2 regions of the Cellulosimicrobium sp. CpK407 genome follow, and region 2 is predicted to be linked to the other one. Evidence: predicted binding sites of a transcription regulator. Region 2 holds the regulator's gene; the other holds the start of a gene.
The links. The regulator LexA, encoded in region 2, represses DNA repair genes until DNA is damaged. The targets are predictions, from matches to a motif close to TCGAACANNTGTTCGA.
Positions count from the first base shown of each region.

Region 1 (3,408 bases), on a different contig from region 2:
CCTCGTCGAGGACCGCGGCGACGGCGTCGGGTGTCTCTCCGTCGAGGACGAGCAGCGCCCCGGCGGGAGCTCCCTCGTGCGCGGGCAGCGGGCCGGACGCCAGGAGCGTGCCCCGGGCGTAGAGGTCGCCCAGGAACGCGCGGTGCTCCGGACGCAGGGCGTCGAGCTCGGGGGCGCGGTCGGCGTAGACGTAGGTGACGGCGTGGATCGGCATGCCGTGAGTGAACCAGACCCGCCCGACGGCGCGCGGTCGGGGTCCGCGCCTCGGTCGTCACCGCGGTGGCGACCCGGGCTGGTCAGCCCTCCGCTACCAGCCGCGCTCGCGCCACTCGTCGAGGTGCGGTCGCTCGGCGCCGAGGGTCGTGTCCGCGCCGTGGCCGGGGTAGACCCACGTCGCGTCGTCGTACCGGTCGAAGACGCGCTCCGTGACGTCCGCGAGGAGCCGCTCGAAGCGCGCGGGGTCGTGCCCCGTGCTCCCGACCCCGCCCGGGAACAGCGAGTCGCCCGTGAACAGGTGCACCCGGCCCGCGACGGCCTCCGGCGCGCGCACCTCGGCGGGCTCGCGATAGGCGAGCGCGACCGACCCCGGCGTGTGGCCCCGCAGCGCGACGACCTCGAGCACGACGTCCCCGGCGCGGACGAGGTCCCCGTGGCGGAGGCGCCGCACCACGTGCACGTCGGCGGCCTCCGCGACGGCGTCGGCGTCGGGACCACCGACGGCCGTCGTCGCCCCCGTGACGGCGACGATCGACGCGAGGGCGCGCAGGTGGTCCGGGTGGCGGTGCGTCGTGACGACGACGTCGAGGCGCGCGGTCGGCGACCCCTCGCGGACGAGCGCGAGGACGTCGTCGGGCGCGTCGGCCGCGTCGATCAGGACCTGGGCGCCCGTGCGCCGGCACGTGAGGAGGTAGACGTCGTTCGCGAGCGGCCCGACGGCGAGCTTGCGGATCTCGACCTCGTCGAGACGGCGCACGTCGGCGGGCCCGCCCACCACAACCTGTCCCGTGTACGTCATGCGGTCAGTCTGCCTCGCCCGCCGGGCGCGGGCGGGCCACGGTGAGCGTCCGTCGGAGGACGCGCGAAGGTGACGTCGAACACCTGTGCGAATGTGGGTGGTCGGTCGTACGATGCTGCGGTGAGCAATCGCCTCGTCATCTCCGGTGCCCGCGAGCACAACCTCCGCAACGTCGACCTCGACCTCCCGCGGGACAAGCTCATCGTCTTCACGGGGCTCTCCGGCTCGGGCAAGTCCTCGCTCGCGTTCGACACCATCTTCGCGGAGGGGCAGCGCCGCTACGTCGAGTCGCTGTCGGCGTACGCGCGCCAGTTCCTCGGGCAGATGGACAAGCCCGACGTCGACTTCATCGAGGGCCTGTCGCCCGCGGTGTCGATCGACCAGAAGTCCACGAACCGCAACCCGCGCTCGACCGTCGGCACGATCACCGAGGTCTACGACTACCTCCGCCTGCTCTTCTCGCGCGCCGGGACGCAGCACTGCCCCGTGTGCGGCGAGCGCGTGACCGCGCAGACCCCGCAGCAGATCGTGGACCGTCTCCTCGAGCTGCCGGAGGGCACGCGGTACCAGGTGCTCGCGCCGGTGGTGCGCGGGCGCAAGGGCGAGTACTCCGAGCTCTTCAAGGAGCTCCAGACCAAGGGCTTCGCGCGCGCCCGCGTCGACGGCGAGGTACGCACGCTCACCGACGTCCCGGCGCTCGAGAAGAAGCTCAAGCACGACATCGAGGTCGTCGTCGACCGCCTCGTGGCACGCGAGGGCGTGCAGCGCCGGCTCACCGACTCGGTCGAGACCGCGCTCGGGCTCGCGGGCGGGCTCGTCGTCGTCGAGCTTGTCGACGCGGACGCGGACGACCCGGCGCGCGAGCGCCGCTTCTCCGAGAAGCGCGCGTGCCCCAACGACCACGAGCTCGCGCTGGACGAGATCGAGCCGCGCACGTTCTCCTTCAACGCGCCCTACGGCGCGTGCCCCGAGTGCACGGGCATCGGCTTCCGCCTCGAGGTCGACCCCGACCTCGTGGTGCCGGACGTCGAGAAGTCGCTGAGCGAGGGCGCGGTCGCGCCGTGGGCGCAGATCTCCTCGGAGTACTTCGAGCGGGTGCTCACGGCGCTCGCGGACGACCTCGGGTTCTCCATGGACACGCCGTGGCGGGCGCTGCCCGAGCGCGCGAAGAAGGCGGTCCTGCACGGGCAGAACCACCAGGTCCACGTCCGGTACAAGAACCGCTGGGGCCGCGAGCGGCAGTACTCGACCGGGTTCGAGGGCGTCATCACGTTCCTCGAGCGCCGGCACACCGAGACCGAGTCGGACTGGTCCAAGGAGAAGTACGAGGCCTTCATGCGCGAGGTCCCGTGCCCGGTGTGCCGGGGTGCGCGCCTCAAGCCCGAGGTCCTCGCCGTCAAGGTCGGCGGCAAGTCGATCTGGGACGTGTGCCGTCTCCCGCTGCGCGAGGCCGCGGCGTTCCTCGGCTCGCTCGAGCTCGGCGCGCGCGAGCGCGCCATCGCGACGGAGGTCCTCAAGGAGATCGACGCGCGCCTCGGGTTCCTGCTCGACGTCGGCCTCGACTACCTCTCGCTCGAGCGACCGGCCGCGACGCTGTCCGGCGGCGAGGCGCAGCGCATCCGGCTCGCGACGCAGATCGGCTCGGGCCTGGTGGGCGTCCTCTACGTCCTCGACGAGCCGAGCATCGGCCTGCACCAGCGCGACAACCGCCGGCTCATCGAGACGCTCACGCGCCTGCGCGACCTCGGGAACACGCTCATCGTCGTCGAGCACGACGAGGACACCATCCGCACCGCGGACTGGGTCGTCGACATCGGCCCGGGCGCGGGCGAGCACGGCGGACGCGTCGTGCACTCGGGCGACTACGCCGGACTGCTGGAGGCGCCGGAGTCGGTCACGGGCGCCTACCTCGCGGGCCGTCGCAGCATCCCGCTCCCGGCCGAGCGTCGCCCGACCGACCCGGGCCGTCAGGTCACGGTCGTGGGCGCGCGCGAGCACAACCTCACGGGCATCGACGTGAGCTTCCCGCTCGGGACGCTCACCGCCGTGACGGGGGTGTCGGGGTCGGGCAAGTCGACGCTCGTGAACTCGATCCTCTACACGGTGCTCGCCAACGAGCTCAACGGCGCGCGTCAGGTCGCGGGCCGGCACACGCGCGTTACGGGCCTGGACCACCTCGACAAGGTCGTGCACGTCGACCAGGGGCCGATCGGGCGCACGCCGCGGTCGAACCCGGCGACGTACACGGGGGTGTGGGACCACGTGCGCAAGCTGTTCGCGGAGACCACCGAGGCCAAGGTGCGCGGATACACGCCGGGCCGCTTCTCCTTCAACGTCAAGGGCGGCCGCTGCGAGGCGTGCTCGGGCGACGGCACGCTGAAGATCGAGATGAA
Region 1 is NZ_JBGNYC010000040.1:22,504-25,911, reverse strand. Features, by position in the region: gene ABWU78_RS15760 (YciI family protein) at 1-214, opposite strand, end outside; gene ABWU78_RS15755 (MBL fold metallo-hydrolase) at 308-1,015, opposite strand; gene uvrA (excinuclease ABC subunit UvrA) at 1,136-3,408, shown strand, end outside.
Region 1: uvrA (excinuclease ABC subunit UvrA) is a predicted target of LexA. The motif match lies at 1,091-1,106, and genes of this name have one in related genera.

Region 2 (3,408 bases):
GTGACCGCGCGCTACGGCACGTTCCTCACGCGGTCCATGCCGGGGTTCTGGCAGACGACCGACCGCGACGTCGCCACCGGTGCGCTCCGGCGCCTCGCCGCCCTAGGCTGAGTCCTTTCCGCGGTCTTCACGATTCCAGCGACTTCACGGAGGCGACATGACGACGAGCACGTCCCCGCAGGGCACGGGTGACGCGAGCACGGGTGGGCCGGGAGGGGGAGCGCGGACGACCAAGCTGGCGATCGTCGGCGCGGGTGCGGTCGGGTCGACCCTGGCGTATGCGGCCCTCATGCGCGGGGCCGCGCGCACCGTGGCGCTCCTGGACGTGAACCGGGCGAAGGTCGACGCGGAGGTGGCGGACCTCCAGCACGGCATCCAGTTCATGCCGATGGCCCGGGTCGAGGGGTCGGACGACGTCGCGGTGTGCGCGGGGGCCGACGTGGTCGTCGTGACGGCCGGGGCGAAGCAGAAGCCGGGCCAGACGCGGCTCGACCTCGCCGAGGGCACGATCGGCCTCATGCGGACGATCCTGCCGGGTCTCGTGGAGGTCGCCCCGGACGCGGTCTACGTCATGGTGACCAACCCCGTCGACATCGTCACCTACGCGGCGCTCAAGTTCTCCGGGCTGCCGCCTTCGCAGCTCTTCGGCAGCGGGACCGTCCTCGACTCCTCGCGGCTGCGCTTCCTCGTGGCCCAGCACTGCGGCGTCGCGGTGCAGAACGTCCACGCGTACATCGCCGGCGAGCACGGCGACAGCGAGATCCCGCTGTGGAGCTCGGCGACCATCGGCGGCGTCCCGCTCCTCGAGTGGCCCGGCCTGGGCGGTCGCGGTCCGCTCACGGCAGGCGTGCGCGACGACATCGCGCGCGAGGTCGTGCAGTCGGCCTACCGGATCATCGAGGGCAAGGGGGCGACGAACTACGCCGTGGGGCTCGCGGGCACGCGCATCATCGAGGCCGTGCTCGACGACGAGCACCGCATCCTGCCCGTCTCGACGCTGCTCGACGGCGCGTACGGGCTCGACGACGTGTGCCTCTCGCTGCCGACGCTCGTCGACCGGCGTGGCGCCACCGAGCGGGTCGAGGTCCCGCTGTCCGACGCGGAGCTCGCCGGGCTGCGCTCGTCCGCCGAGTCGCTGCACGCCGTCGCCCGGCGCTTCGGTCTCTGACCGACCGGTTCGCCGGCGGGTCCGGAACGGCGTGTGAGAGCCGGGTGGTCGACGACCACCCGGCTCTCGGCGCTTCCGACCTCGACGTGCCGGCGCCCGCCTCGTCCGCCCCGCGAGGGACCGCTCGGGAGGGTGCGGCGACGGACGGTCCGTGCGGCTCAGAGGCTGCGCAGCACGGAGACGACGCGGCCGAGGACCTGGGCGTCGTCGCCAGGGATCGGGTCGTACGCGGCGTTGTGCGGCATGAGCCAGACGCGACCGTCCGCGCGGCGCAGGGACTTCACCGTGGCCTCGCCGTCGATCATCGCCGCGACGATCTCGCCGTTCTCCGCGACGGGCTGGCGGCGGACGACGACCCAGTCGCCGTCGCAGATCGCGGCGTCGACCATCGAGTCGCCCTGCACCCGCAGGAGGAAGAGCTCGCCCTCGCCGACGAGCTGGCGAGGCAGCGGGAAGACGTCCTCGACGACCTGCTCCGCGAGGATCGGGCCGCCGGCGGCGATGCGGCCGACGACCGGGACGTAGGACGGAGCCGGGTGCGCCTCGTCGTACGCGGGCTCGGGCGCGGAGCCCGCTGCCGTGAGCGGGGTGGCGCGGCGCGCGTCGTCCGGCTGGACGACCTCGATCGCGCGGGGGCGGTTCGGGTCGCGACGCAGGAAGCCCTTGCGCTCGAGAGTCGTGAGCTGGTGCTTCACCGACGACGGGCTCGTCAGGCCCACGGCCTCGCCGATCTCCCGCATGCTCGGCGGGTAGCCGCGCTGCTCGACGCACGCGCGGATGGTCTCGAGCACGAGGCGCTGGCGCGGCGTGAGCCCGTCACCCCCCGCCGACCCGTCCGGGAGCTCCCGCACCTCGGCGAGCCCCCGTGCCCTGTCCGTGCCTCGTCCCGCCATGGTCGCTCCGCCTTCGTCCGTCGCGGCCGCCGACGCCTCCCGGGCGTGCGGCCTCCCCTCCCCGGGGCGTGCGCTCCGGGACCTCGGTCGCCCCTCCGGGTCCGAGCGGACATGTCCGGCGAACCGACCTGACCCCAGGCTAGGGGAGGTTGCGACACGAATCAAACACCTGTTCGAGCATGTCTCGACTCTGTCGGTCGTTCGTGATAGACCTTCGTACAGGTGTTCTACGTACACGTGTTCGACCGACCCGGTCGGCGCGGAGGCGAAGGGCTCGCGGCGTCCGATCGACCGGGGAAGGCGATCGGGCCCGCGGGCCGGGACGGAGCAGGCATGGATGCGATGGCGATCTCGACGGTCGGGCCCCTCGGCCCTGCGGGCGGGGTGACGGGGCGTGCGGAGGAGCGGCCGCTGCGGCTCACGCGCCGGGGCCGCGTGGTCCTCGTGCTCCTGGCCGCCGCGGTCCTGCTGCTGGCCGCGCGGGTGGGCGTCGCCGTCGCGAGCGGCCCGGGCGAGCCCGTGGAGGTCCGGGTGCACGTCGTGAGCTCGGGGGAGACGCTGTGGGAGCTCGCGCAGGGGGTGGCGGCGCCGGGAGAGGACCTGCGCGACGTCGTGGGCGGGCTCGCCGAGCTCAACGGGCTCTCGTCCTCGGGCCTCCAGGCCGGCCAGAAGATCCTCCTCCCGGCGTCCGCCTGAGGCCGGCTGGGCGCCCTCGGTGCGGACGCGAGAGCGCGCTGTGACGCAGGACACGGGCGAAACCGGGCCCCGTGCGGTGCGCAGGGGTTGCGGCATCATTTAGGTCGCCCTAAGTTAGTGTCACCTCACAACGCCGGCTGGGGGGCTGGGCGGACGAGGTGAGGAGCGCGCGGTCCACCGCGACTCCTGTGCACGTCGCCGCGCGTGAGGCGAGTCACGCGCGAGATGGGGACGGGGGCGTCCCGACGGGGGCGGTCGACCACGACCGCCCCCGTTCTGCCGTCCACGAGCACCGGTGCGGCCGTCTGCGCGCCGACGACGCGGCGGGCGCGAGCGGCCGGCGTCGGAGGCGTGTTGCACGGTCCCGCCGCGACGGCATACGTTCGTCGCGCCGACCTGTCGGCGCGAACCCCGCGGAGGAGCCCGCCATGCACTGCCCGTTCTGCCGCCACGCGGACTCCCGCGTCGTCGACTCGCGCACCTCGGACGACGGCGCGTCGATCCGTCGGCGCCGCCAGTGCCCCGAGTGCAACCGCCGCTTCACGACGATCGAGACCGCGAGCCTGTCCGTGGTCAAGCGCTCCGGCGTCACGGAGCCCTTCTCGCGCGAGAAGATCGTCAACGGCGTGCGCAAGGCCTGCCAGGGGCGAC
Region 2 is NZ_JBGNYC010000004.1:72,769-76,176, reverse strand. Features, by position in the region: gene ABWU78_RS03160 (ATP-dependent DNA helicase) at 1-111, shown strand, start outside; gene ABWU78_RS03155 (L-lactate dehydrogenase) at 158-1,168, shown strand; gene lexA (transcriptional repressor LexA) at 1,327-2,061, opposite strand; gene ABWU78_RS03145 (LysM peptidoglycan-binding domain-containing protein) at 2,395-2,757, shown strand; gene nrdR (transcriptional regulator NrdR) at 3,186-3,408, shown strand, end outside.